3 regions of the Erwinia sp. SLM-02 genome follow, and region 3 is predicted to be linked to each of the others. Evidence: predicted binding sites of a transcription regulator. Region 3 holds the regulator's gene; each other region holds the start of a gene.

What was found. The regulator CRP, encoded in region 3, controls carbon source genes, mostly activating them, when cyclic AMP is high. The targets are predictions, from matches to a motif close to ATGTGANNNNNNTCACAT.
Positions count from the first base shown of each region.
Region 1: the regulator CRP is predicted to act here: its motif matches at 4,978-4,995, upstream of udp (uridine phosphorylase).
Region 2: the regulator CRP is predicted to act here: its motif matches at 6,854-6,871, upstream of psiE (phosphate-starvation-inducible protein PsiE).

Region 1 covers NZ_JAQISN010000007.1:59,624-69,615, reverse strand. The annotation lists gene ubiB (ubiquinone biosynthesis regulatory protein kinase UbiB) at 1-961, opposite strand, end outside; gene ubiJ (ubiquinone biosynthesis protein UbiJ) at 958-1,563, opposite strand; gene ubiE (bifunctional demethylmenaquinone methyltransferase/2-methoxy-6-polyprenyl-1,4-benzoquinol methylase UbiE) at 1,576-2,331, opposite strand; gene rmuC (DNA recombination protein RmuC) at 2,424-3,953, opposite strand; gene udp (uridine phosphorylase) at 4,145-4,906, opposite strand; gene PGH32_RS23995 (dienelactone hydrolase family protein) at 5,195-6,031, shown strand; gene metE (5-methyltetrahydropteroyltriglutamate--homocysteine S-methyltransferase) at 6,093-8,363, opposite strand; gene metR (HTH-type transcriptional regulator MetR) at 8,486-9,427, shown strand; gene PGH32_RS23980 (DUF1456 family protein) at 9,525-9,992, shown strand, end outside.
Region 2 covers NZ_JAQISN010000002.1:758,086-768,077, forward strand. The annotation lists gene PGH32_RS16635 (maltoporin) at 1-1,136, opposite strand, end outside; gene malK (maltose/maltodextrin ABC transporter ATP-binding protein MalK) at 1,153-2,283, opposite strand; gene malE (maltose/maltodextrin ABC transporter substrate-binding protein MalE) at 2,615-3,811, shown strand; gene malF (maltose ABC transporter permease MalF) at 3,867-5,399, shown strand; gene malG (maltose ABC transporter permease MalG) at 5,407-6,297, shown strand; gene psiE (phosphate-starvation-inducible protein PsiE) at 6,376-6,792, opposite strand; gene PGH32_RS16665 (YjbH domain-containing protein) at 6,946-9,039, opposite strand; gene PGH32_RS16670 (capsule biosynthesis GfcC D2 domain-containing protein) at 9,039-9,794, opposite strand; gene PGH32_RS16675 (YjbF family lipoprotein) at 9,791-9,992, opposite strand, start outside.
Region 3 covers NZ_JAQISN010000004.1:405,049-415,040, reverse strand. The annotation lists gene PGH32_RS21055 (phosphoribulokinase) at 84-953, shown strand; gene PGH32_RS21050 (amidohydrolase) at 971-2,149, opposite strand; gene crp (cAMP-activated global transcriptional regulator CRP) at 2,698-3,330, shown strand; gene PGH32_RS21040 (YccS/YhfK family putative transporter) at 3,390-5,468, shown strand; gene argD (bifunctional acetylornithine/succinyldiaminopimelate transaminase) at 5,465-6,682, opposite strand; gene PGH32_RS21030 (aminodeoxychorismate synthase component II) at 6,770-7,345, opposite strand; gene ppiA (peptidylprolyl isomerase A) at 7,478-8,050, opposite strand; gene tsgA (MFS transporter TsgA) at 8,326-9,510, shown strand; gene nirB (nitrite reductase large subunit NirB) at 9,784-9,992, shown strand, end outside.

The DNA of each region.
Region 1 (9,992 bases), on a different contig from region 3:
TATCTTCCTTGTTAAGCGACCCCACGATACCGCAGTCGATGCCGATATACTGGGGATCCTCAGGATGCTCATAGCTGACAAAAATGTTGCCCGGATGCATGTCCGCATGGAAAAAGCTGTCGCGGAATACCTGGGTAAAGAACACCTGAACGCCACGTTCGGCCAGCAGCTTCATGTTGACGCCGTGCTGCTCAAGCGATTCAACATCTGAAATCGGAATGCCGTAAATACGCTCCATGACCAGCATCGTTTCACTGCAGTAATCCGAATAAATCTCAGGGATATACAGCATATTGCTGCCATCAAAGTTGCGGCGCAGCTGGATGGCGTTGGCCGCTTCACGCAGCAAATTTAACTCATCAAGCAGCGTTTTTTCATAGTCAGCCACCACTTCCTGCGGACGTAAACGGCGACCATCGGGCAACAGACGGGGAACCCAGCGCGCCATGCGGTTAATCAGCTTCATATCCGCTTTAATCACCGGCAGGATATCGGGCCGAATCACCTTAATGACAATGGCTTTCCCATTCTCTTTCAGCGTTGCCGTATGCACCTGAGCAATAGACGCGGAGGCCAGTGGCGTAATATCAAAATCATCAAACTGACTCGAAATTGGCGCACCTAACGATTGCTCGATCAGTTTCAGCGCTTTAGCGCCGTCAAAGGGTGCAACGCGATCCTGCAGCATCGCCAGCTGATCGGCAATCTGCCGGGGGAACAGATCGCGCCGGGTGGACATCATCTGTCCGAACTTAATCCATACCGGACCAAGCTGCTCCAGCGCCAGACGAAGACGTTCACCCAGCGGCAAATTCTTGTGACGATTCGGGATCCAAAACAGGCATTTTCGCCATAACCGTAGCGGCAGGGTAATGCGTATCTGGGGGATCAGTTCATCCAAACCATAGGTGAGGAACACGCGAATAATCAGATACAGGCGGCGTAATTCTCCGAAACTCATTTAGCCTCCCGTTTGCTAAGGCGTGCTTCCAGCGCTTCAAGAGAAGCCGACAGCGCATCAACTTCTTCAGAAAACCATGCCAGTTCCAGTCTACCCGGGGCAACTCGCCACTCTTCGGTTAGCGTTTGCGCCAGATAGCTTTGTTTTCGCTGCACATCGCGGCGAACGGCTTGAAAACCACTGCGGGCAAACTGCGAAATCCCCTGTGCGGCGATATCGCCAATCCACGGGGCGAGGTACTCTGCCGGATCGAGCTCCGCCAGGTCCATGAGTGCAGAAAACTGCTGAACCAGTTGGAGATCGCCTTCGACTTCCAACTCTCCGCTGCGGATCAACGCAGTCAGCTGTTGGCGATCGCGAAGCTTCGGCAGCGTGGACAGGCGCGTTTTCACCGTACAATCGGGCTTATCAGCCCAGTCGCCGATGACATCTACCTGACGATCGCTAAAGATAAAGGTGACTGGCTGCTTCAGTTCAGCCAGCACTATCGCCAGGCTCTTACCACTCAGGCGTTGACGCGCCGCTTTCAGGCCACGATCGCGATACAAAATCTGGTTAAGCGCGGTCTCCAGACTGGCAGTTAACAACGGCGTTAAAGTCATTCGCTTTCCCGATCAGAACTTAAATCCGCGGTGCAAGGCAACGATGCCGCCCGTGAGATTGTGATACGTGGTGTTTTCAAAGCCAACATCCATCATCATCTGCTTAAGCGTTTCCTGGTCCGGATGCATGCGGATGGACTCTGCCAGATAACGATAGCTTCCGGCATCTTTCGCCACCATTTCACCGATGCGTGGCAGAATGTGGAAGGAGTACGCATCGTAAGCTTTGCTCAGGGGTTCCAGCACCGGCTTTGAAAACTCGAGGATCAGCAGACGTCCGCCCGGCTTGAGGACGCGAAACATTGAAGCCAGCGCCTTCTCTTTTTCCGTCACGTTACGCAGGCCAAAAGCGATGGTAATACAGTCAAAATAGTTGTCAGGGAACGGCAGAGCTTCCGCGTTGGCCTGAACATAATTCACATTACCGATAATGCCTTTGTTGCGCAGCTTTTCGCGGCCGACCTTCAGCATTGAGCTGTTGATATCCGCCAGCACGACTTCGCCAGTTTCGCCAACCAGACGAGAGAACTTCGCCGTCAGATCGCCCGTACCACCGGCTAAATCCAGCACGCGCTGCCCGCGGCGCACGCCGCTGCTGTCAATGGTAAAACGCTTCCAGATGCGGTGAATACCGAATGACATCAGGTCATTCATCAGATCGTATTTGGCCGCAACGGAGTGGAAAACATCAGCAACCATGTCGGCTTTGTCGCTTTTCGCAACCGTGCGGTAACCGAAGTGGGTAGTGTCCTTTGATTCATCTGCCATTTGTTTTGCCTGCTCTACAATCAAATATTTGCCAAGTGTACCAGAGTCAGGCAGGCCAGGCACATGCCGCTCGCTGATTCATTGATTTGGCGCTAACCGCCGGTGGCGGAAATCCCGGGCTTCCCGGTATCAGGCTGCGGTTCCTGATTGTCGTCCAGCTCTGCGTGTTCATCGCCTCCCTCTGAAACCGCCTGCTCGGCCAGAAGAGGGTTAATCGGGCGTTTCACCTCCACCCCCATCTGACGGAACCCTTCAGTTTGCGCAATCAGATTGCCGCGCCCTTCTGACAGCTTTTTCATCGCCTGGCGGTAACTTTCCTGGGCCTTATCGAGGTTCTGCCCAATGCTGGACATATCATCAACAAACAGCCGCATTTTGTCATACAGTCGCCCGGCACGATCGGCGATGCGCTGGGCATGGCGGCTCTGATGTTCATAACGCCAAAGATTGTTAATCGTCCTCAGCGCAACCAGCAGCGTGGTCGGACTGACCAGCATGATATTCTGGTTCAGCGCCTCACTAATCAATTCCGGCTGGCGATCGATTGCCAGCAGGAAAGCGGGTTCAATCGGAATAAACATCAACACATAATCCAGCGAGCGTAAACCGGGCAATTGTTGATAATCTTTTCGGCTAAGTAAGCGAAGATGACCGCGGATCGCCGCGATATGCTCGCTGATAGCGGCTTCACGCTGCAGATCATCTTCACTGTTGAAGTATCGTTCGTAGGCCACCAGCGTCATTTTGGCGTCAATCACCACATCTTTGCCCTGGGGCAGACGCACAATGACGTCCGGCTGCATGCGACCATTCTGCTCCAGCTGGATGTTGACCTGCGTTTCGTATTCATGCCCTTCACGCAGCCCGGAAGCCTCCAGCACGCGGCTGAGTACGACCTCCCCCCAGTTACCCTGCGTTTTATTGTCACCCTTCAGCGCCTTAGTCAGGTTTAGGGCTTCCTGTGCCATGCGGGCATTCAGCTGCTGCAGATTGCGTATCTCATGGGAGAGCGTATGGCGCTCGCGTGCTTCCTGGCCAAAACCTTCCTGCACCTGACGGCGAAACCCTTCCAGCTGTTCGCGCAGTGGGGTAATCAGGCCATGCAGGCTCTGACGATTCTGCTCATCCACGCGGCGTCCGCTATTTTCAAAGATGCGATTGGCGAGGTTTTCAAACTGCGAGTTGAGCCGCTGTTCGCTGTTCACCAGCAGCCGCTGCTTTTCTTCCGCCGCCATACGCGTTTCCTCAAGGCGGATGGTGACCTCCCGCAGTTCCGCTTCCTGCGCGCTGTTAACCTCAAGCTGCGTGCGCAGCTCGCGTGTAAGCTGCTCGGCTTCACCCCGCCAGTGATCGAACTGATGCAGTTTTTCCTGCGCGGCGGCAAGGCTGCCGTGCAGCTGACGCAGCTCCTGCTCGTTTTTCCTTTGCGCCCCAGCCTGTTCGTCCAGCTGCTGCTGCAGGCGCTGGCGTTCAGCCTGGCTCTGCTCGGCAGCCTGCATCAGCAAACGTCGCTCGGTTTCCTGTTTGGCAAACCGCTGCTGGCCAAGAAACCAGGCAAATAACCACCCTGCCAGCATACCTGCCAGGCCAATGCCTGCGACGTAACTGATTGTTGCATCCACCCTGCTTCCCCTTTGATCAACGCATTAAGGGGAAAAATAGAGGCACACTGTATGAATGTCCAGATAAAAAGCGAGATGTTCAATGCTGCAGGCCGATTTAAACCCGAACGGGATAACGGCTCGCAAAAGCGGGAGTGTTGTTGCAGGAATTTCATGGCTGCGGCAGAGACCGCAGCCCAACTCTTTAACGGTTACAGAAGGCGGCGAGCGGCCTCAACGACGATTTTCACCGCGTCGCTTTCGGTACGCTTCATGGTTTCCGCGTCCGGAATTTCCTGCTGGGTCCGATTGACGATCACACCGGCAACCATGCCGGCGCGCAGCCCCTGGCTGGCACACATGGTCAGCAGGGTAGCCGACTCCATTTCATAGTTCAGCACGCCCATCTGCTGCCACTCTTTCATCGATCCCTGGAAACGGCTGACAACGCGCCCGGAATAGGTATCGTAACGCTCCTGGCCCGGGTAGAAAGTGTCGGACGAGGCCGTTACGCCGATATGCGTTGTGGCTCCGGCAGCTTCTGCGGCGGCAACCAGCGCGGTGGTGCAGGCAAAATCAGCGACGGCCGGGTATTCCAGCGGAGCGAAATGCAAGCTGGCACCGTCAAGACGCACGGAAGCGGTAGTCACCAGCACATCGCCCACGTTGATATTGGGCTGAATCGCGCCGGTGGTTCCCACGCGCAGGAAGGTGCGAACGCCTAGCTGCGCCAGCTCTTCCACGGCAATCGAAGTGGACGGGCCACCAATTCCGGTCGAACAAACGATAACCGGCTTGCCGGAGAGTTCTGCGCGCCAGGTGGTGAATTCGCGGTGTGAAGCCAGATGGATCGGGTTATCCATCAGAGCCGCAATTTTTTTCACGCGCTCAGGGTCGCCGGGTACGATCGCCAGCGTGGCACCCTGAAGATCGGCTTTCGTTAAGCCAAGGTGGAAAACGTCAGATTGTGCCATTTCAAACTCCTGTCACGAAAAACGGGGGATAGTTAACTGAGTGCTACTGTAAGCAAATGCGGCGCACTTTTATGTGATAAAAATCGCTTATCCAAATGAAACTTACATCAAACAAAATAAAAAATGCGATCGAAATCACACATAATTGTTCTGTTGCCTTTTTTTGCTACAACCCATCCCGCAGATCGGGTTTATCTGATGATAAAGAGATAGCCCGTACCCTGCGAGGGTGCCAGCGTTTCCTGGCTATAGTTAGCCCATCGCCTTAGTTCATGCATGGAGAGGACAATGAAAACCGAAGATAACACGACTCAAAAACTGAGCAATAACAGCTTCGCACCTGCAGTCCAGCCTGTCGCGGCCACCACTATTATTACCGATGATGCAGAGATTCTTTCTGGTGAAACCTCGATCCCCACTCAGGGAGAGAATATGCCCGCGTTTCACGCCAGGCCGCGCAATGTGGCAGGGCCGTTACCCGTCGTACTGGTGGTGCAGGAGATCTTCGGCGTTCATGAACATATTCGCGATGTTTGCCGCCGCCTGGCTCGTGAAGGCTATCTGGCCGTCGCGCCCGAGCTCTACTTCCGCCAGGGTGATGCCGCAGACTATAACGATATCCCTACATTATTAAAGGAACTGGTAAGTAAAGTGCCGGACAGTCAGGTTCTGGCCGATCTTGACCACGTGGCGAACTGGGCCTCACGTCATGACGGCGATATGCGCAATATGGCCATTACCGGTTTTTGCTGGGGCGGACGCATTACCTGGCTTTATGCCGCGCACAACCCTCAGCTGAAAGCCGCCGTGGCATGGTATGGCAAGCTGGTCGGTGAAAAAACCATGAAGCAGCAAAAACAGCCGGTGGACATTGCGGTCGATCTGAACGCTCCGGTATTAGGCCTTTACGGTGCGAAAGATGATGGGATCCCGTTAGATACGGTTGAGACGATGCGCCAGGCGCTGCGTGCGGCCAATGCTCATGCCGAGATTATCGTCTATCCGGATGCCGGTCACGCGTTCAACGCCGACTATCGACCCAGCTATCACGCAGAGTCGGCTACCGACGGCTGGCAGCGCATGCTGGCGTGGTTTGCCCAGCATGGCGTGGCGGCAAAAGCCTAAGAAAACGGGGCGCGCAGCGCCCCAATCATCAGCACACAACACCATGACACCAAACGGATAATTACGCTTTTGCCTTACGCAGGTTCTGCGCCGCTTTTACCATGTTTTCCAGCGCCTGCCGGGTTTCACTCCAGCCGCGGGTTTTCAGGCCGCAGTCCGGATTGACCCACAGACGTTCGGAGGGAATACGCTGCGCGGCTTTCAGCAGCAGAGCTTCCATCCACTCAACGCTCGGTACGTTCGGCGAGTGGATGTCGTAAACGCCCGGGCCGATCTCATTGGGGTATTCGAACTCTTCAAAGGACTCCAGCAGCTCCATATCGGAACGTGAGGTTTCGATAGTGATGACATCCGCATCCAGTGCCGCAATAGAATCCATAATGTCATTGAACTCGCAGTAGCACATATGAGTGTGGATCTGCGTGTCATCCCGCGCCACGGCAGCATTCAGGCGAAACGCATCCACCGCCCATTCCAGATAGGCAGCCCAGTCTGACTTATGCAGCGGCAGACCTTCACGCAGGGCCGGCTCATCAATCTGAATAATACCGATACCCGCTTTTTCCAGATCCGCCACTTCATCACGCAGCGCCAGTGCAATCTGCTTAGCAATGGTTTCACGTGAGACATCTTCACGCGGGAATGACCAGCAGAGGATAGTTACCGGGCCGGTGAGCATGCCTTTTACCGGCTTGTCGGTCAGCGACTGGGCATACTTCGCCCACTCCACCGTGATCGCCTGCGGACGGCTGACGTCACCAATAACGATCGGCGGCTTCACACAGCGTGAGCCGTAGCTCTGCACCCAGCCGTTTTGCGTGAAGATAAAACCGTCGAGGTTTTCGCCAAAGTATTCCACCATGTCGTTACGTTCGGCTTCACCATGGACCAGTACATCAAGGCCCAGACGCTCCTGTTCCACGATTGCCTGCTTAATGTGTTCGGCGATGCCGGTACGATAACGGGAACCGTCCAGGCGTCCCTGCTTGAAGTCCAGACGCAGACTGCGGATTTCGGTAGTCTGCGGGAAAGAACCAATGGTGGTGGTTGGCCATACCGGCAGCTGAAAACGTTGGCGCTGGGCTTCGGCACGAACCTGATAGCCATTCTGACGCTGGCTGTCTTTGGCGGCGATCGCTGCCAGGCGTTGCCCCACTGCAGCGTTGTGCACACGGGTTGATGTTTTGCGAGCCTGGACGGGGGCGCTCCAGGCCTGCAGTGAGGCAGCGTCGTTGTTGTTCAGGGCGCGGCTCAACAGCGAAAGCTCAGTACATTTCTGCAGCGCAAAAGCGAACCAGCTTTTTACTTCTTCATCCAGACGGGTTTCCACGCTCAAATCGATGGGGCTGTGCAGGAGCGAACAGGATGACCCAATCCACAGCTGCCTGCGTTTAGCCCTCAGCGGTTGCAGGCGCTCAAACCAGGTGCTGAGATCGGCACGCCAGACGTTACGCCCGTTAATGACCCCAACTGACAGCAGCCAGTTAGCCGGTAATGTGTCATTCAGTACGTTGATATCATCTTTTCCATGAACCAGATCCACGTGCAGCCCCTGAACCGGCAGCGCGGTAATCGTCTTCAGGTTCTGGCTGATGCTGTCAAAATAGGTCGTTAACAGCAGCCTGGTGTGTCCCTGCAACGCGTCATACGCCGGTTTAAATGCCGCCAGCCATTCAGGGGTCAGCTCCAGAGCCAGTGCGGGCTCATCAATCTGCACCCACTCAATATCCCGCTTCGCCAGCTCGGCGAGAACCTGCTGATACACCGGCAGAATATCGTTCAGTAGCGTCAGGCGGTCGAACGGCTCACCCTTCACCTTCCCCAGCCACAGATAAGTTACCGGGCCCAGCAGCACGGGTTTGATTTTATGCCCCAGGGCCAGCGCTTCATCCACTTCATCCAGCAGCTGGGTCCAGGTCAGTTTGAACTGCTGCCCTTTTACAAACTCCGGCACCATGTAGTGATAGTTGGTATTAAACCATTTGGTCATTTCCGCCGCAGCCGCGGGCTCCCCGGTCGGCGCGCGGCCCCGGCCAAGCCGGAACAGGGTATCAAGATCTACAGAGCCGTCTTTATTCTGATGGCGAGCAGGGACGTTGCCCAGTAACAGGCTGGTCGTCAGTACGTGATCGTACCAGGCGAAGTCGCCCACCGGCAGCAGATCCACCCCGGCATCTTTCTGCTGCTGCCAGTGGCGGGCGCGCAGTTCGCGGCCGGTGGCCAGCAGTTCTTCCTGCGTACTGTTGCCAGCCCAGTAGCTTTCCTGTGCCTTTTTCAGTTCGCGACGCAGCCCGATGCGGGGAAATCCTAAAGTATGGTTCTGAATAGTCATGATTCGTATCCTGTTTATTTAGGTGTTATCATTTGGACGTCCAGATGTTTACACCGCTATAATCCGCAGGTACTGTATTATCCACAAGCGCAATATGTTCACCGTCGATGTGAAGGACTCTCATGATCGAACTTAAACACCTGCGAACGCTGCAGGCTCTGCGAAACTCAGGTTCGCTGGCCGCCGCGGCCGCCCAGCTTCATCAAACGCAGTCGGCGTTATCCCATCAGTTCAGCGATCTGGAACAGCGGCTGGGCTTCCGTTTGTTTGTGCGGAAAAGCCAGCCGCTGCGCTTTACGCCACAGGGGGATATTCTGCTGCAGCTGGCCGAGCAGGTGCTGCCACAAATTCAGCAGGCGCTGCAGGCCTGCCATGAGCCGCACCAGACCACGTTGAGAATCGCTATTGAATGCCACAGCTGTATTCAGTGGCTGACTCCGGCGCTGAATAATTTCCGTAAGAGCTGGCCGCAGGTGGTGATGGACTTTAAATCCGGCGTGACGTTTGACCCGCAGCCCGCTCTTCAGCAGGGCGAACTGGATATCGTGCTGACCTCTGATATTCTGCCGCGCAGCGGCCTCTTCTATTCACCCATGTTTGATTTCGAGGTACGACTGGTGGTGGCCCCTGACCACCCTCTGGCCAGCGTGGACCATATTTCGCCGGAAGATCTGGCCAGTGAAGTGCTGCTCATTTATCCGGTACAGCGCCAGCGTCTTGATATCTGGCGCCATTTCCTGCAGCCCGCGGGCGTCAGCCCGGCGCTGAAAAGCGTGGATAACACCCTGCTGTTAATTCAGATGGTTTCCGCACAGATGGGCATTGCTGCCCTGCCACACTGGGTGGTGGAGAGTTTTGAACATCAGGGCCTGATCGTCACCAAAACGCTCGGTGAAGGTCTGTGGAGCAGGCTTTACGCCGCGGTACGTGAAGGAGAACAACGTCAGCCGGTCGTGGAAGCCTTTATTCGTTCCGCACGGCAGCACGCCTGCGATCATTTGCCCCGGGTCCGGGATGCCTCACGTCCTGGAACACCCTTGCCGACATCATTTACCCATCCCTGACGCATTTCGCCGGCGAAGACCGGCGGTTTTTCCTGTTTAACCGCTCAATTGGCTCTATAATGCGCTCACTGCAATAGTTTCAATTAAGAGAGTGTTTATGACGAATAATGATGTCCTGCGCAGCGTGCGTTACATGCTGGATCTGAGCGATGCAAAAGTGGTGAGCATTCTGGCGCTGGCAGAGAGCGAAGTAGCCGAAGCCGAAGTGCACAGCTTCCTGAAAAAAGAAGATGAGCCAGGTTACCGCCCTTGCCCGGATGTCGTTATGGGTTATTTTCTTAACGGTCTGATTTTTGAACGCCGTGGAAAAAGTGAAGAAGCGCCGGTACCTTCAATTGAGCGCAAGATGACCAACAATATCATCATGAAAAAGCTGCGCGTGGCCTTCGATTTAAAAACAACCGATATTATTGAACTGCTGAAAAGCGCCGATTTTGCGGTAGGACAATCCGAAATTGGCGCCATCTTCCGCAAGCCGGGTCACAAAAACTATCGCGAATGTGGCGATCAGATCCTGCGCAATTTTCTGAAAGGCCTCGCGATGAAAATACGTCCGGCTAAAAAA
Region 2 (9,992 bases), on a different contig from region 3:
GCGTAGGTGGCAAACACGCGGATCGCCGGGCGCGACCAGATGCTGTCACCGGCCTGCCACTGCTGGGCCAGGGTCACTTTATACTGGCTGTTGCGCTCGCCGGTTTCCTGCGACTTCACGTTGTCGTAGCCCACTTCCAGCAGGGTGCTCATGATCGGCGTCCATTTGTACATCGGGCGCACGCCGGCGGTGTACCAGGTGGTGCCGTTTTTATTGTCGCGATCCAGGTCCTGGAACATGGCGACGTACATCAGGCCCCACTTGTCGTTAAAGTCCAGCGCACCGTGGTCGATCACGCGAAGCATGTGACCGTTGTTATCGATGCTCGAACCTTCTGAGCGGCCGTTACGCTGGGAGGTCAGCGCATCGGTGGCGTACTGCACGACAAACTTGTTGTAGCCGTTGTAGATGGTCTGGGTATGTTCACCCGTCACCATCCAGCCATCTTTGGTGGCGCCGTCCGCCAGAGAATAGCCGTCCTGCACGTTAGCGCGGCCGTAATCAACGCCCAGCTCCAGCACACCGCCCGGGTTCACGTTCAGCTCGGCCACGCGCACGTCGAAGGTGTCGTTTACGGTCGGAACCTGTTTCTGCTGGTTATCGATAAAGCCGTAGGAGCCGCCCGCTTCACCGTTGCGGGTCACCGCCATGGACAGTTTACCCGCGCCCAGATCGATGTTTTCCACACCTGCACCCGGACCGGAGATGTCCCAGTAGTAGAAGTCGATCATATGAACATCGTGACGCTGGTAGAAGCGCTTACCGGCCCACAGGGTTGAACCTGGCAGCCAGTCGATCAGGTTTTTACCCTGAATGTTCACCTCACGAAAGCCCGGGTCGACGCTTTCGAAATCTGAACGCTGAGAAACGGCATACGCCAGGTTAGTATCGAAGTAGAAGCTCTTGTCGCCTTCTTTCCACAGTTCCTGACCCAGTTTCAGTTCCGCATAGGTTTCACATTCGTTACCCAGACGGTATTTACTGTTGGCACCGGTCGCCTGAAAACACTGCTGCTCGCCGCCGCTACCGGTCCAGCCGATACCCGAACGCGCATAGCCTTTAAAATCGACCGCTGCCGCCTGGCCGGAGATGGCCATCGCAATGGCCACTGCCAGAGGATATTTCAGCTTAATCATTATTGTGCTCCTGTTATCACTGCTTTAGCTGGAGTGCTTCTACACCCGGTTCCTGATGCAGCCGACGGCAGGCGCTTCCATCCTCACGGAACAGATGGCAGCGCTGCGGCGGCAGGCCGATGGCGTAATGGGCACCTTCTTCTACCAGCACCACGTCATTCTGGCGGTAAACCAGGTTTTGACGCAGGGCGGGGATTTGGATATGAATCTGGGTTTCGTGACCGAGCTGTTCGACAACCTGCACCACGCCGGAGAGACTGACGTCAGCGACATCGCTGGGCAGCAGATGTTCGGGACGAATGCCGAGCGACATATTGCTGCCGGGCTGGACGTCTGCGCTGTCTACCGGCAGCCAGATCTGCTGGCGATTCGGCAGCTCAACCTGGACCTGGTCGATCGCGGTGGCGGTGACTTTGACCGGCAGGAAATTCATCTTTGGCGAGCCGATAAAACCGGCAACAAAGCGGTTGGCAGGATAGTGATACAGCTCCAGCGGTTTACCGACCTGGGCAATGCGTCCCCCTTCCAGCACCACGATTTTGTCGGCCAGGGTCATCGCCTCGACCTGATCGTGGGTGACGTAAATCATCGTGCGCTGAAGGCGCTTGTGCAGGCGGGAGATCTCGATGCGCATCTGCACACGCAGTGCGGCGTCAAGGTTGGACAGCGGTTCATCGAGTAAAAATACCTGTGGCTCCGCCACCAGCGTACGGCCTATTGCCACGCGCTGGCGCTGGCCGCCGGAGAGCGCTTTAGGCTGCCGGTCCAGCAAGTGGGCCAGCTGCAGCACCTCGGCCACTTTATTCACCCGCTGCTGGATTTCGGCTTTCGCCACCCCGGCCAGCTTGAGGCCAAAGGACATATTTTCCGCGACGGTAAGGTGGGGATAGAGGGCGTAGGACTGGAACACCATGCCGACACCGCGACCGGCAGGAGGAACGTCATTCATCCGGCGATCGCCAATCAGCAGTTCGCCCGACGTGATCTCTTCCAGCCCGGCAATCATGCGCAGCAGCGTTGACTTGCCACAGCCTGACGGCCCCACGAACACCACGAACTCCCCTTCGGCAATCGTCAGGTCAATCGCATCTGATACCACCACGTCACCCCATGCTTTGGTGACATTATTCAGCACCACGCTGGCCATCCGCTTCTCCCGTCCACTGACTGTTGATGGCCGGAGTGTGCGGCAGCGCGGGGAAAGGTAACTCCTCCACCGCTGGATTTTTTATGGGGGAGGAGAAAGGAGGATGAGAAAAACGCACCCGCCATCAGCCATCGGCTCGGCAGGTGAATTTCGTGACGGCGCTGGCAAAAATAACGGGTGTTTTTTGTGGTCGGGAACGCAGAAATGGATTTTTTGTTAATCCGGTCACAGAAAGTGATTGGGGGGAGTAGAGCCGGGGATGACGCAGTTCTCCTTGCTTAACAGCAGACTGCAGGCACATCCCGACTTCATACCCTTAGAGGAACGAATAATGGCGAAGTTCAGATTAGCGAGTAAAACACTGTTGCTGTATACCCTTTCCAGCCTGTTGCTCCCTGCGCTGGCGCAGGCAAAGATTGAAGAAGGCAAGCTGGTTATCTGGATCAACGGCGACAAGGGCTATAACGGCCTGGCGGAAGTCGGTAAAAAGTTTGAGCAGGATACCGGCATCAAAGTGTCGGTAGAGCATCCGGATAAACTGGAAGAGAAGTACCCGCAGGTCGCCGCAACCGGTGACGGCCCGGATATTATTTTCTGGGCGCACGATCGCTTCGGCGGCTATGCCCAGTCCGGCCTGCTGGCCGAAGTGTCCCCGGATAAAGCCTTCCAGGACAAGCTCTATCCCTTCACCTGGGACGCGGTGCGCTACAACGGCAAGCTGATCGGCTATCCGATCGCCGCCGAAGCGCTGTCGCTGATTTATAACAAAGACCTGCTGCCCGAGCCGCCAAAAACCTGGGAAGAGATCCCGGCGCTGGATAAAAAGCTGAAGGCCAAAGGCAAAAGCGCCATCATGTTTAACCTTCAGGAACCCTACTTCACCTGGCCGCTCACCGCCGCCAACGGCGGCTATGCCTTTAAAAAACTCGCCGACGGCAGCTATGACCTGAAGGATGTTGGCGTGGCCAATAAAGGTTCGCAGGAAGGATTACAGTTCCTCGTCGATCTGATTAAGAACAAGCATCTGAATGCCGATACCGACTTTGCCATTGCCGAAGCGGCCTTTAACAAGGGCGAAACCGCAATGACCATCAACGGCCCGTGGGCGTGGGGCAATATCGAGAGTGCGAAGATTAACTACGGCGTGACCCTGCTGCCAACCTTCAAAGGCCAGCCGTCGAAACCGTTCGTGGGCGTGCTGAGCGCGGGCATTAATGCCGCCAGCCCGAATAAGGAGCTGGCGAAAGAGTTCCTGGAAAACTACCTGCTGACCGATGACGGCCTGGCGAAGGTCAATGCCGATAAGCCGCTGGGTGCGGTGGCGCTGAAGTCGATGCAGGAGAAGCTGGCGAAGGATCCGAAGATTGCCGCCACCATGGAGAACTCGCAGAAGGGTGAAGTGATGCCAAACGTGCCGCAGATGAGCGCCTTCTGGTATGCGGAACGCACCGCGGTGCTGAACGCGATCAACGGCCGCCAGACGGTCGATGCCGCGCTGAAAGACGCCCAGGCACGTATCACTAAATAATCCCCGTTGTCTGCCAGGCGGGCGGAAACGCCCGTCGCTGCTGTAAGGAATTTCTATGGCGAACGTTGCCGGTAAGCATGGCCTGAAGTGGCTGATCGTTACCCTGTTTGCGCTGTTTACCGGCTACCTCGTGGTGCTGATGTATGCGCAGGGTGAAGTGTTGTTCGCCGCGCTGACGCTGATTGTACTCAGCGTTGGGCTGGTGATTTTTGCTCAGCGTCGGGCCAGCGCCTGGCGTTATGTGTACCCGGGACTGGCGGGCATGGCGCTGTTTGTCCTCTTCCCGCTGGCGGCGACCATCGCCATTTCTTTTACCAATTACAGCAGTACCAACCAGCTGACCTTTGAACGGGCGCAGACGGTGCTGCTGGACCGCCAGTATCAGGCTGGAGAGCGCTATAACTTCAATCTGTGGCCGCAGGGCAGTCAGTGGGTCCTGCAGCTGACCGCCGACGGCAAGCCCGGCTATCTCTCCGAGCCGTTCAGCTTCGACGATAAAACGCCACAGACCCTGACGCTGAAAGAGAGCGCGGAAACCCCGCAGGGCGAGCGCGCGATGCTGCGCGTGGTGACCCAAAACCGTCAGGCGCTGGGGCTGATTACCGCCACCCTGCCCGACGGCAGCAGCGTGCGGATGAGCTCGCTGCGCCAGTTCTCCGGGACGCAGCCGCTGTATAAGCTGGCGGCGGACGGCAGCCTGGCCAATCAGCAAACCGGCACGGTTTACTGGCCGAACGATGAGATTGGTTTCTATCAGGCGAAGGATGCCAGCCAGCAGTGGAGCGGCGATCGGCTCAGCCCCGGCTATACGGTGAGCATCGGCTGGAAAAACTTCCTGCGGGTGATGACCGACGACGGTATTCAGAAACCCTTTATCGGCATCTTTATCTGGACGGTGGTGTTCGCGCTGCTGACGGTGATCCTGACCACGGCGGTGGGGATGGTGCTGGCCTGTCTGATGCAGTGGGAGGCGTTGAAAGGGCGTGCGGTTTACCGTCTGCTGCTGATCCTGCCTTACGCGGTGCCGGCCTTTATCTCTATCCTGATTTTCAAGGGGCTGTTTAACCAGAGCTTCGGCGAAATCAACATCATGCTTAACGCCCTGTTTGGCCTGAAGCCCGCCTGGTTCAGCGACCCGACGCTGGCACGCAGCATGCTGGTGGTGGTCAATACCTGGCTCGGCTATCCCTACATGATGATTTTGTGCATGGGGCTGCTGAAGGCGATACCGGACGATCTGTATGAGGCCTCGGCGCTGGACGGTGCCACCACGGTACAGAATTTCTTCCGCATCACGCTGCCGCTGCTGCTGAAGCCGCTGGCACCGCTGATGATCGCCAGCTTCGCCTTTAACTTTAATAACTTCGTCCTGATCCAGCTGCTGACCAACGGTGGACCCGATCGCCTTGGCACCACCACGCCGGCGGGCTATACCGACCTGCTGGTCAGCTATACCTGGCGCATCGCCTTTGAGGGCGGCGGCGGGCAGGACTTCGGCCTGGCGGCGGCCATTGCCACGCTGATATTCCTTTTGGTAGGCGGCCTGGCGGTGCTGAACCTGAAAGCCACCCGCATCAAAGTCGACTGAGGTAAACATGGCTATCGTACAACCGAAATCGCAGAAACTGCGCCTGCTGTTCAGCCATCTGCTGCTGCTGAGCTTTGTGGCCGTCATTATGTATCCGCTGCTGATGGTGCTGGCCATCTCGCTGCGCCCGGGCAACTACGCCATCGGCTCGCTGCTGCCGGAGCATATTTCCTGGGACCACTGGAAGCTGGCGCTGGGTATCCCGGTGGTGCATGAAAACGGCAGCGTAACCCCGCCGCCGTTTCCGGTGCTGCTGTGGCTGTGGAACTCGATCAAGGTGGCGGCCATCAGCGCGGTCGGCATCGTCGCCCTCTCCACCACCTGCGCCTATGCCTTTGCCCGCATGCGCTTTCGCGGCAAGTCCAGCCTGCTGAAGGGGATGCTGATTTTCCAGATGTTCCCGGCGGTGCTGTCGCTGGTGGCGCTCTATGCGCTGTTCGACAGGCTGGGACAGTATCTGCCGTTTATCGGGCTGAATACCCACGCGGGTCTGATCTTCGCCTACCTCGGTGGGATTGCGCTGCACGTGTGGACGATTAAGGGTTATTTCGAAACGATTGACGGCTCGCTGGAAGAGGCTGCCGCGCTGGACGGCGCCACGCCGTGGCAGGCGTTCCGTTTGATCCTGCTGCCGCTGTCGGTGCCGATTCTGGCGGTGGTGTTTATTCTGTCGTTTATTGCGGCCGTTACCGAAGTACCGGTGGCGTCGCTGCTGCTGCGCGACGTGAACAGCTACACGCTGGCGGTGGGAATGCAGCAGTATCTCAATCCGCAGAACTATTTATGGGGTGATTTTGCCGCGGCCGCCGTGCTGTCGGCGCTGCCGATTACCCTGGTGTTTATTATCGCTCAACGCTGGCTGGTTAACGGCTTAACCGCCGGGGGCGTGAAGGGCTAGTCCGATTTATTTGCCACTGCTGCTGTTCTTGCTTCGTTACATCCTGTGTTTCAGGCGGCCCAATGGCCGCCTGTTTTTTTATTCGCGCTTCAGGCGATTGCTGTTCGCCAGCCACAGCGTGACCACCAGGATTAGAATAGCCAGGCAGTAGGCCAGGGTATCAAACGGGTTTTTATGGTCAACGATGATCAGACGGATAATCGCGGTGATGCCGATATAGACAAAGTAGCGCAGCGGGAAGTGGTAGCCCGACTGGAAATACTTGACGATCAGCGCGATAAACTCGAAATAAAGAAAATAGATGACGATGCCTTCAATCAGCAGATACGAAGACGTCTGTTCCCCGGTGTTCAGCAGTACGTTCGCCAGATGAATCGTCTCCTTGCCGAGGAAGATAACGAGGATAACGGCCAGCGCAATCAGGCCGGCGTTCAGCACCATCTGCAGGGCAAAGGCCAGACGGGTGGCCGGAGTATTACGGACGGGGGGAGTCATGTTCACACCTCTGAATAGTTGTTATCTGTCGGGCTGCCCGACGTTTTAACAATATGCTTTAGTGTGACGCAGATCACAAGATGGGGGATTCTGGATTTAGCCCTGAAAAAGAAAAAGGGCCGCTAAGCGGCCCTTTTTCTATCGCGTGTGCATTTAGTGGAAATTGCGATCGCGGTCGGTGGTCATATCATACAGCTCGTACTTACGTCCCAGCTGCTGACCGCCGTCACGCGTCAACGGTGTCCAGTTGATGTTCGCGCGGCTGCGGGTTGGACGGATGCTGAACAGATCCATCGGCACCGAGACATAGAAGCCCTTGGTGAAGTCACCTTCGCCGTAGTCTTCTGAGGAGACGTTCGTTTTCGTTGCATAAACGCCCGCTCTGATACCGCTGTCGAACTGCTTGGAAACATCCAGCGTTACGCCTTTATCCTCGGCGAGGTACTGGCCGACGCTGGCCTTCACCAGCACCTGATCCATAAACGTTGGCTGCCAGTAGACGGTGAGGTTGCCGACTTTCGCATGATAGTCGGTGAACTTCATCATGTTGTCCCAGTCACGCTGTTTAACGTAGTTGGCGTCCAGCCCCACTGCCCAGCTGGAATCCAGCGGACGATACAGCAGCTCACCGCCGGCACCGCCGTACATGGTTTCCAGATAACCACCGTACACCTGGCCGTAGAAATCACCGCCCAGGTAGTGCATGTAGTTAGCCTGCAGGTTGTTGACGTAAACGTCGTTTTCAACGTACTGACGAATCTGGGTACGCACGCGAGGCAGAGGTGAATTTCCACCAGACCGCGTGTAATTGAATCTGTCGTAGTTATTCGCCACGTTAAAGAACAGGCTACCGTCGAGCAACAGGTGATCCGTCAGCCACAGATTAGCACCGGCAGAAACCCCGATCTGGTACATATAGAAGCTTTCCGGGCCACCGAACGACTGGTTAAGCACCGGCGACAGGCTGTAGTCGAAACGACGGCCGTCGATAAAGTAGCCCTGCTCGGTACGTTCCGGCGTAACCGGATTGATCCGCTGCTGCTGCAGCGTCTCTTCACGCCCCAGCGGGTAGCCTTCCAGCTGGCGCTGCAGGCTGGCCACGTCGGTTTTGGTGGTCACCTGCGGCATATGATGACGCTGTTGAGTCAGCTCAATCGTTTTCACCCCTGACGGCAGATGGTTGGCCAGAATCACGTTGGCGCGCTCGATGGCTTCCTGGTTCTCACGGTATTTGGTCTGCTCGCCGCTGGCGTACAGGGTGTCCCCTTTCAGCTGAATATGCGGCGCTTCAAAGCCGGCATTGTATTTCAGGTCGGTCAGCTGGCTGGCGGTTACCGTGGAGTCCAGGAAGCGGCCCTGCGGCTGCGGCTCATAGGCCGGTTTCGGCGTATCGAGGTGCGGCTGGGTCAGCTCGTTAAAGTTGGTACGCAGGGTAAAGCCGGCCATAAAGGTATTGCCGCGCTCGTAGCTGACGTTGACGTCCGCCCAGTCGGTAATTCGGTAGATGGCGCCGACGTTAACCTTACTTTTCTGATCCAGCTTGCCGGCAAAGTCGCCCTGGTAGTCGTTACCTTCATACTCCATTTTCAGGCGCAGCGGCTGCCACGGGGTCTGGTACTCAATCCCGCCGAAGACCGCCATCGGGCCCTTAAAGGAATCGCCCAGGCTTAACGAGCCCGCCGTACGGTTACCTTCAGAGCGGTAACAGTACTTGTCGCTGGCTGTACAGAACGGATTGGTGACGTTGCCGCTGTTGCCGAGGTAGCCCCAGCCGACGCCGAGGGTGAAGTCAAACGGCCCCCAGGCCTTGGTGCCGACCACGTATTCGCTGTCGAACAGCCCGGTACCGCCGATATCGCGTTTACCCACCGAGACTTCCGGCAGCCAGAAGCCCTCTTCCCACAGGCGTAGCTTCAGATCGAAGGCTTTATCTTTATAGGTTTGGCTGCCGCTGAAGTCTTCAACCGAACTGTATTTACGGGTACGCACGTCGGTATAGCGGATAGCCGCTTCCAGCCACGGGAACAGCTGCAGCGAGGTGGAGTAAAAGCGGTACTGGTCGTTATAGCGGTAGTTCAGGCTGAACTCGCCCTCTTTGGCCATACGCGCCGTCGGCACCTGCAGCAGGCCAATACCGCCAAAATCGGACTGTGAGGGTCCAATCGGCTCGGGATAGGAAGCCGCCTGAACCTGGCAGGCACAGGCCACGGAAAATGAAAGCAGGCTGAGAAGATAACGTTTTTTCATCAGTCAGGGATCCGGTGCGTCAAAACAGAAACGATCTGCTGGTTAAGGTCGGCAAGGTCGCTCGGCAGCGCCCAGGATGAGAAGCCAATAAAGAGCGTGCTGCCCGCCTCCAGCTCGACGTGGCGGCGGTTCCAGTAGGCCACCGGAACCTCGGTCACCTCGCCCGCAGGGGAGATCACCAGTGCCACATTGCGCTCTGCGCCGCTCTGATGCGCGCGTGACTCGAGGTAATCCGCCACCGGGCGTCCGGCAACCCACGGCGTGGTGCCTGCGCCATCAACGGCGCCGGCCAGTCTGACCGAGGTCGGTTTAGCCACGGTATAGACGCTGTATTCCCCTGCCAGGCGGCGATTTCCCTGCGGTCGGGTGCGCACCCAGTCAGGATCAAGGTTGACCATCTGGCGACCGGTGACCTTCAGCGAAGCAATCTGCTGGCGAACATTTTCAACGACTGCCGCTTCGGCGAGATCGTTATCGCTGCGCAGGTTATCGCGCCACACCTGTAGACGGGCGACCACGTCCTGCTGCTGGCGAATCGCCACCGCCGTGGCCAGTTTTTCACCGATCACCGTACCGGGCCACCAGGTTTTTCCCTGCAGCGCCGGGCTGGATACCAGCTGGGCCAGATTTTCTGCATGGCTGACGACGGCAGTCTGCGACTGCCCCGGATAAAATACCGTAACCTGGCTATCCGCCAGTGCCTGCAGCGACAGCGATGCCACTATCCCTGCGAGAAGAGTTGTGATTTTTTTCATGATTTCGCAGGCTTCAGAATAGTGGTTGCCACAGGGAAGTAGTCCGCTCCCAACATTTGTACGGCCTGACGCACCTGTCCGCTGGAGGTATCAACCCAGAAGGTATTACGCCAGGTTTTACCACTCTCCTTCAGCTCCACCTCTTCCTGCCAGACGCGGCAGGCAACCTGCCGGCCGCCCAGCTGCAGCACGGCATCT
Region 3 (9,992 bases):
ATACGCAGCAAGGATGACTTTTCACCAGTAAACATGTTAGGAATGATCCGTCAGTCCGACCATATCTCAGGGAGTTGTTTACCATGTCAGCCAAACACCCGGTTATCGCCGTCACCGGCTCCAGCGGTGCAGGAACCACCACCACCAGCGTCGCCTTCAGGAAAATTTTCCAGCAGCTTAACCTGCGGGCGGCAGAGGTCGAGGGTGACAGCTTCCACCGGTTCACCCGTCCGGAGATGGATATGGCCATCCGCAAGTCGCGGGATATGGGTAAGCACATCAGCTACTTCGGCCCGGAGGCAAATGACTTCGGGCTACTGGAGCAGACCTTTATTGAGTATGGCCGTACCGGAAAAGGTCAGTCACGCAAATATCTGCATACCTACGATGAAGCGGTGCCGTGGAATCAGGTGCCGGGAACCTTCACGCCCTGGCAGCCATTGCCTGAGCCGACCGACGTGTTGTTTTATGAAGGGCTGCACGGCGGCGTGATGACGCCACAGAACAACGTGGCGGAAAACGTCGACCTGCTGGTCGGCGTAGTGCCCATCGTTAACCTTGAGTGGATCCAGAAGCTGGTGCGTGACACCAGCGAGCGCGGCCACTCGCGTGAAGCGGTGATGGATTCCGTGGTGCGCTCGATGGAGGATTACATTAATTACATCACGCCGCAGTTCTCCCGAACGCATCTGAACTTCCAGCGTGTGCCGACCGTGGACACGTCCAACCCCTTTGCCGCGCGGGGTATCCCGTCGCTTGATGAAAGCTTTGTGGTGATCCACTTCCAGGGGCTGGAAGATATCGATTTCCCCTACCTGCTAACCATGATTCAGGGCTCGTTTATCTCCCATATTAAAACCCTGGTCGTGCCAGGCGGGAAAATGGGCCTGGCGATGGAGCTGATTATGGGCCCCCTGGTCAAACGCCTGATCGAAGGCAAAAAAATCAGCTAATCCGGTGACATAAGCAGCTATGACATCAGCTGCTGGTGGATAAAGCCAATGTGCAGCTTCACGCCGATTGGCAGTACGTCTTCATCCAGGCGGAAGTGCGGATTATGCAAACTCCAGCAGGTTCCTTTCTGTTCGTTTCCGGAGCCAATAAACAGGAAGCATCCGGGGATCACCTGCTGGTAGGCTGAAAAGTCTTCACAGCCAAACATCGGATGCGGCATGATTTTCAACGCATCGGCTCCCAGCGTATCGACCACATTTTTTGCGGCAAAGCGGCAGGCATCCGGATGATTGAAGCCCAGCGTATAACCCTTCGTCCAGTCCAGCTTATAGCTCGCCCCGACCGCCGCGGTCATACCACCGAGCATCTGTTCCATCATTTTTGGGATTTCAGTACGCGTTTTTTCACTCAGCGTGCGCAGCGTGCCTCTGAGATGCGCCGTATCCGGAATAACGTTGTAGCCCCCGTCGGCCATAAAACTGGCGATACTGAGCACGGCGCCCTCGTTAGGATCCAGCCTGCGTGAAACGATTTGCTGCAGCTCCTGGACTACCCCGGCCCCTAACACCACGGGATCGCACGCCGTATGTGGCAGAGCGGCATGCGAGCCTTTCCCCTGCAGGATCAGATCGAAATTATCACTGGCCGCGCTGAAAACACCTTCGGTGTAACTCACCGTACCGGTTGGAAATGCCGGCATCACGTGCAGGCCAAAAATCATCGAAACTCCGTCAAGCACGCCCAGAGAGACCAGCTCCTGCGCCCCGCCCGGCGGAACCTCCTCCGCATGTTGAAAAATAAACTTCACCGTCCCGGCAATCTGTTTTTGCAGCTGGCAGAGCGCCCAGGCCGCGCCCATCAGCATGGCCGTATGCGAATCATGACCGCAGGCGTGCATGACCCCGTCATTGCGCGAGGTAAAAGGCTCCTGGTTCAGCTCGTGGATCGGCAAGGCATCCATATCGGCACGCAGCGCGATACAGGGGCCGGGGCGCGCCCCTTTTAACTCCGCCAGCACGCTGTTTGGCGTAGGGCGGGTGAGCGTTAATACGCCAAACTGCTGGAGCTCACCGGCAACATAATCCGCCGTCTTTTGCTCATGAAAGGAGAGCTCGGCATTTTGATGAATATGCCGACGCCATTGCAGCACTCGTGGGGTGATTTCCTGAATCAGTGACGCGATTTGAGATTTCATAGTTACTCCTTTAACGGTGAGAGGCGCTTCCAGCATGACTCCATCCGATGGCGACCTTCACCGTCAGCAGGGAACGGCATGACACCGGTAGCGCGGATACCGTGATAGAAGCATAAAATAGCGTCATCTCCGTGACGAACCGTGCCATAGCGTGATTGTTTATCGACCGTGATCCCCGTGGCAACGAGGCAAATCAGGGAGGTCGCGGCAGGCCTGCACACCGCTTTACCCGCAACAGAAAAGGCCGCTCCGCCTTTTAGCACCCTGCTGAAGCGAGACAACATGAGACAACACGAGACAGCCAGGTCAAGCTGTGCTACAAACGGTGCTGTATTAATATTCTGGCATTGCAATGCATGGTGAAAACGGGACAACAGGATGAGCCAGACTCTTAATGGTATGGCCCGTTTGATTTTCCTATGGGAAGCGCCTGACAGGGAATTCCGTCCCTGTTTACCCGAAATATTTCAAAAAGCAGTTAACATTTCTGCAACCTGAGTGATAAAAAGGGTATATTTAGGCACGATTACAATAGAGGATAACAGCGAATGGTTCTCGGCAAACCGCAAACAGACCCAACACTCGAATGGTTCCTGTCACATTGCCATATTCACAAATATCCATCCAAAAGCACCCTGATTCATCAGGGTGAAAAGGCAGAAACCCTCTACTACATCGTCAAAGGCGCAGTAGCGGTGCTGATCAAGGATGAAGAAGGCAAAGAAATGATTCTTTCCTACCTCAATCAGGGCGACTTCATTGGCGAACTGGGTCTTTTCGAAGAAGGCCAGGAACGTAGCGCGTGGGTGCGCGCAAAAAGTGCCTGTGAAGTAGCTGAAATCTCTTATAAAAAATTCCGTCAGCTGATTCAGGTTAACCCTGACATTCTGATGCGTCTTTCTTCGCAGATGGCACGCCGTCTGCAGGTCACCTCTGAGAAGGTCGGTAACCTCGCCTTCCTGGATGTGACGGGGCGTATTGCACAAACGCTGCTGAATCTGGCCAAACAGCCAGATGCCATGACCCACCCGGATGGTATGCAGATCAAAATCACCCGTCAGGAGATCGGCCAGATCGTGGGCTGTTCTCGTGAAACCGTGGGCCGTATTTTGAAAATGCTGGAAGATCAAAACCTGATTTCCGCGCACGGTAAAACTATCGTGGTTTACGGTACGCGCTAAGCGGTTCTGACTCTGGGGCGCGACAGCCTGGTCGCGCCCTTTTTTATGTGGTGTTAGGCATGTGGCGGAGAATCATTTATCACCCTGAAGTCAACTATGCACTGCGGCAAACGTTGGTGCTGTGCCTGCCGATAGCCATTGGCTGGCTGCTGGGCGATCTCAGACAGGGTTTACTCTTCTCGTTAGTTCCCGCCTGCTGCAACAACGCCGGTCTTGATACCCCCCATAAACGCTTTTTTAAACGCCTGATTATTGGTGGCAGCCTGTTTGCCTTCTGTAGCTTTCTGATCCTGTATGCGGGCGAAAAAGGGGTGCCGTTGCCGATCATTATGCTGGTGATGGCTCTGTTGCTGGGCGTCACTGCGGAAATCAGTCCGCTGCACGGTCGGCTGCTTCCCGCTTCGTTAATTGCCGCCATTTTCACCCTCAGCCTTGCCGGCAGAGTCCCCCTCTGGCAGCCCCCGCTGCTCTATATTCTCGGCACCATTTGGTACGGCCTGTTCAACTGGCTGTGGTTCCGGCTGTGGAAAGAGCAGCCGATGCGGGAAACGCTAAGCCTGCTCTACCGCGAACTGGCCGACTACTGCGAGGCAAAATATACGCTGCTGACCCGGCTGACCGATCCGCAGACCGCGCTTCCGCCGCTGCTGGCTCGCCAGCAAAAAGCGGTTGACCTGATTAATACCTGTTATCAGCAGATGTATATGCTGTCCGCCAGCCAGGATAACCACTACCAGCGGCTGACGCGTGCATTTCAGGTGGCGCTGGATCTGCAGGAGCATATTTCGGTCAGCCTGCATCAGCCGGAAGAAGTTCAGAAACTGGTGGAGCAAAGCCACGCCGAGGCGGTGATCCGCTGGAACGCACAGACCATTGCCGCCAGGCTGCGGGTGCTGGCCGATGACATTCTCTATCATCGCTATCCTGAACGTTTCACCATGGACAAACCGCTGCAGGCGCTGGAAAAAATATCCCGGCAGAACAAAGACAATCCGGTGGGCAATTTCTGTTATTACCACTTCAGCCGTATCGCCCGCGTGCTCCGCACCCAGCGACCGCTGTATCGACGCGATCTGATGGCGGATCGCCAGCGCCGCCTGCCGCTGATCCCGGCCCTGAAAAGCTACCTGTCGCTAAAATCACCCGGCCTGCGCAGCGCGTCGCGCTACGGGATCATGCTGGCCTTTGCCAGCTCGCTGGCGCTGTTTTTTAATCTGCCCAAACCCTACTGGATCCTGATGACGGTGATGTTCGTCAGTCTGAACGGCTACGGAGCCACGCGAGTGCGGATCCAGCACCGTGCCATGGGCACGCTGGCCGGGTTGGTCATTGCGGCCGTGATGCTACGCCTGCACGCGCCGGAATCGGTGATGCTGCTGGTGATGCTGGCCCTGACGCTGATTGGTAACCTGTTTATCCGTAAGTTCTACGGCTGGGCCACCATCGGCTTTACCATCACCACGGTATTTACACTGCAGCTGCTGTCGCTGAACGGCGCGCAGCTGCTTGTACCGCGCCTGATGGATACGCTGATTGGCTGTCTGATTGCCTTCGGTGGGATGATCTGGCTGTGGCCACAGTGGCAGAGCGGACTGCTGCGGCAGAATGCCCACGATGCGCTGGGTGCTTATCAGGAAGCACTCCAGCTATTACTGGGGCAGGAACAGGATCCGGTCAAGCTGGCGTGGCAGCGCATGCGCGTTAATCAGGCTCATAACGCCCTGTTTAATTCCCTGCACCAGGCGATGCAGGAGCCTAACTTTAACGCCAGCTACCTCAAGGATATGCAGCTGTGGGTGACCCACAGCCAGTTTATCGTCGAGCATATTAATGCGATGACCATTCTGGCGCGGGAGCACACTATGCTGACCGAATCGCTGGCACAGCGCTATCTGCAATCCTGCGAAATCGCCCTGCAGCGCTGCCAGCAGCGCCTGGAATATGACGGCCCCAGCTCCGACAGCAACGTGCTGGAAGCGCCGGAGGATTTCCATCAGGGGCCGGTCACCATACTGGAGCGGCACGTGAAACGTATTCTCGGCCACCTCAGTACGATGCACACCATCTCGTCACTGGCCTGGAGCCAGCGACCGCATCAGGGGCACTGGCTTTCCCGCCGTTTGCGCAAAACGTCCTAGCCGATAACTTTTTCCACCGCCGCTGCAAAGCGCTTCATCCCTTCGGCGATATCCGCAGTGTCGATGACCAGCGACGGCGCAAAGCGCATTACGTCAGTACCGGCCACCAGCACCATGACGCCTTCGGCCGCCGCGGCATTCAGGATGTCACGCGCTTTTCCAGCGTGCTGCGGCTTCAGCGCGGCACCGATCAGCAGGCCCATCCCGCGGATTTCGCTGAACAAATCCAGTTTTGCATCCAGCGCCTGCAGGGCATCAACAAACAGCTGACGGCGCTGCGCGACGCCCTCCAGCACCGCTGGCGTATTGATAATATCCAGCGCGGCTTCCGCCACCGCACAGGCCAGCGGGTTCCCGCCGTAGGTAGTACCGTGAACGCCAGGGGCCATGACCGAGGCAATCTCATTGGTGGTCAGCATCGCACTGACCGGAAAACCGCCGCCGAGTGCTTTCGCCGTGGTGACGATATCCGGCTTCACGCCGTAGTGTTCATAAGCAAACAGTTTGCCACTGCGGCCCATGCCGCTCTGCACTTCGTCCAGCACCAGCAGTGCATTATGTTCATCGCACAGCTGACGCAGCCCCTGCATAAATTCCTGGGTGGCCGGCGTCACGCCGCCTTCACCCTGAATCGGCTCCACCACGATGGCGCAGGTGTGATCGTCGATAACCGCTTTGACCGCCGCCAGGTCGTTAAAGGGCACATGGACGATATCGGCAGGCTTGGGACCGAAGCCGTCGGAGTACTTAGGCTGCCCGCCCACGGAAACGGTAAACAGGGTGCGGCCGTGGAAGGCGTTATGGAAGGCGATGATCTTGCTTTTGAACGGGCTGTGGCGCTGGGTCGCATAATAGCGAGCCAGCTTGAATGCGGCTTCGTTAGCTTCGGCACCGGAGTTTGCAAAAAACACGCGCTCGGCGAAGGTGGCAGCAATCAGCTTGCTGGCCAGGCGCAGGGCCGGCTCATTGGTGAAAACGTTGCTGGTGTGCCAGAGAGTTTCACCCTGAGTTTTGAGTGCCTCGACCAGCGCCGGATGGCAGTGGCCCAGCGCCGTTACGGCAATACCGCCGGAGAAATCAACGTACTCTTTCCCCTCCTGGTCCCAGATACGGCTCCCTTTGCCCTTGACCGGAACGAACTGCGCTGGTGCATAAACAGGCAAAATCACTTCATCGAACGTTGCCCGCGTTACCGCTAATTTTTCCGCTGCCATCAATCACCTCGCCGTTTAATCGTTGCTTTAATGTGAAAATATAGTCATGAAATATGCATAAAAAATCAAAAAAAGGCAAACACTAACTCAGTAGCGCAGGAAATTTTCCAGCAGCTGGTGTCCCTGCTCGCTCAGGATGCTTTCCGGATGAAACTGCACGCCTTCAAGCGGCAGCGTGCGATGACGAAATCCCATAATTTCATCGGGCTGACCGTCACGCAGTGTCCAGGCCGTCAGCTCAAATTCATCCGGCAGCGTGCCCGTCTCCACAATCAGAGAATGGTAACGGGTCACGGTAAGCGGGTGGTTCAGGCCGGAAAAAACGCCGCCGTCATTATGTTCAATAGCCGACGTTTTGCCATGCATCACCTTGCGGGCACGAACGACTCTGGCACCAAACGCCTGCGCGATCGCCTGATGTCCAAGGCAAACGCCAAGTACCGGCAGATCCCCGGAAAAATGGCGGATCGCGTCAAGTGAGATCCCCGCCTCGTTGGGCGTACAGGGACCGGGAGAGATAACCAGATGGCGGGGATTCAGTGCGGCGATTTCAGCCAGCGTGATATCGTCGTTGCGGCGAACGATGACCTCCGCGCCCAGTTCAGAAAAATACTGGTAGAGGTTCCAGGTGAAGGAGTCATAGTTGTCGATCAGCAGCAGCATGGCGAATTCCGGTAAACGATTTACGCCGCTATTTTACGGATTTTACGCCGTTGCGCTTATCTGTTTGCAGTACCGATGGCTTCCGCAAAGCTGAACCGGCCCCACAGGCCGATTCAGGCGAAACGCATAACGTTAAGGCAGGATTTTAGCGGAGAGGATCACTACCGGCGTTACGGGAACATTCTGGTAAGGGCCGACATTCTGAGTGGGCACCTGGGCAATCTTATCGGCAACATCCATCCCTTTAACGACTTTACCAAACACCGCATAGCCGAAATCACGCTGGCCGTGATCGAGGAAAGCGTTATCAGCGACGTTAATAAAGAACTGGCTGGTTGCGCTGTCTTTTTCCGCGGTACGCGCCATCGAAATAGTGCCGCGTTTATTCAGCAGACCGTTATCTGCTTCGTTTTTAATCGGCGCGTTAGGCTGTTTCTGCTGCATATCGGTGGTGAATCCCCCGCCCTGCAACATAAAACCTGGGATCACACGATGGAATGTGGTGTTGTTGTAAAAGCCGCTGTTGACGTAATCAACAAAGTTTTTTACCGAAACAGGGGCTTTCTGATTATTCAATTCCAGCTCAATGCTGCCTGCCGAAGTGGTCAGCAGTACATGTGTATCCCCTTTCGCGGCGAATGCAGAAGCAGAAATCGATGACAGTGCGAGAACTGCCGCCACCGCGGTCAAAGTGCGTTTCAACATGAAATATTCCTTACTGAGGGCAATAAGCCATAAATACAACGCTGATTGTAAATAGGCACTTACCAACGCGCCAGCGTTTTACCTTTATTTACGCAGCGGGCTATTGCCGTAAAAGTGACGGAGCGATGAATAAGTGTGATTAAAATCACACTAACAGTGAAATACGAAAATAATTGTTTCATTAAATATTCATGCAGATCACGAATGTGGTTAAACTCCTGGGGTATCTCTCAGGTACCTCGCCTGAGACTCCACCTTCCAGACAGGTTTCCACAATGACAAATCGCGATCGAATCGGACTTACCTGGATCAGCTTCTTCTCTTATGCGTTGACCGGTGCAGTGGTTATCGTAACCGGCATGGTACTGGAGAATATAGCAGAGTATTTCCAGCTCCCCGTCGCTCAAATGAGCAACACTTTCACCTTCCTTAATGCCGGGATCCTGCTGGCGGTGTTTCTTAACGCCTGGCTGATGGAGATCGTGCCGTTAAAACGTCAGCTGATGTTCGGCTTTGTGCTGATGGTACTGGCGGTGCTGGGGCTGATGACCAGCCACAGCCTGAGCGTATTCTCGCTCTGCATGTTTGTGCTGGGCGTGGTGAGCGGGATTACCATGTCGATCGGGACATTCCTGATCACCCATCTTTATGAAGGACGCCAGCGCGGTTCACGCCTGCTGTTTACCGACTCCTTCTTCAGCATGGCCGGTACTATCTTCCCGATTATCGCTGCAGCCCTGCTGGCACGCGCGCTGCCGTGGTACTGGGTTTACGTCTGCATCGGCGTGATCTACGTGGCGATCTTTATTCTGGCGCTGTGCTTTGAATTCCCAGTGCTGGGCAAAAAAACCACCAGCGGCGAGCCGGTTAAAAAAGAAAAATGGGGCGTTGGCGTGGGCTTCCTGGCGGTTGCCGCACTCTGCTACATTCTGGGCCAGCTGGGCTTTATCGGCTGGGTTCCGCAGTATGCAACGAAAAGCATGGGGATGGATATCGGCCAGGCCGGTAGCCTGGTGGGTAACTTCTGGACCGCTTACATGGTCGGCATGTGGGCATTCAGCGCCATCCTGCGCTTCTTCGACCCGCAGCGTATCGTCACGCTGCTGGCGCTGCTGGCTACCGCACTGATGTACTGGTTTATCACCACCACCGATGCATCCATGCTGAAGTGGATTATGCTCAGCCTGGGCTTCTTCTCCAGCGCCATTTACACCACCATCATCACTCTGGGTTCGCTGCAAACGAAGGTCTCTTCGCCAAAACTGGTGAACTTTATTCTGACCTGCGGCACCGTGGGAACCATGCTCACCTTCGTGGTAACCGGCCCTATCGTTGAAAAAGGCGGTGCTCACGCGGCGCTGGCTACCGCTAACGGTCTCTACGCGGTGGTGTTTATCATGTGTCTGCTGCTGGGCTTTGTCAGCAAACACAAGCTGCACGGCCATATGGGCTCGCATTAATTTGCGATGATGGCGCAGCCAGCAAGCCGGTGAATCATCACCGGCTTTTTTTATCTTTCACTCCGGTAAATCCCCTCCTCCCCTCAAACTTCTGCCGTCCGCCACTTTCGGAAAAAAATTCATAAAACCTCTGATTTCAGAATGTTAACTGGCTAACATTTTTTTGCAGACCTACCCACTAATGGGTATTTGCCGGGTGTGATTGATACACATCAATAACCGCGACATACCAAAGGTTATCGTACGACCAGAATCTTATTAATGAGGCAAAGCATGAGCATCAAACTCGCCATCATTGGCAACGGTATGGTCGGCCACCGCCTGATCGAAGAACTGGTGGAAAAGTCACTGCCCGGACAGTTTGAGATCACTGTCTTTTGCGAAGAACCTCGCGTGGCCTATGACCGGGTCCATCTTTCCGCCTATTTCTCCCACCATACGGCTGAAGAGCTGTCGCTGGTAAGAGAAGGCTATTACCAGAA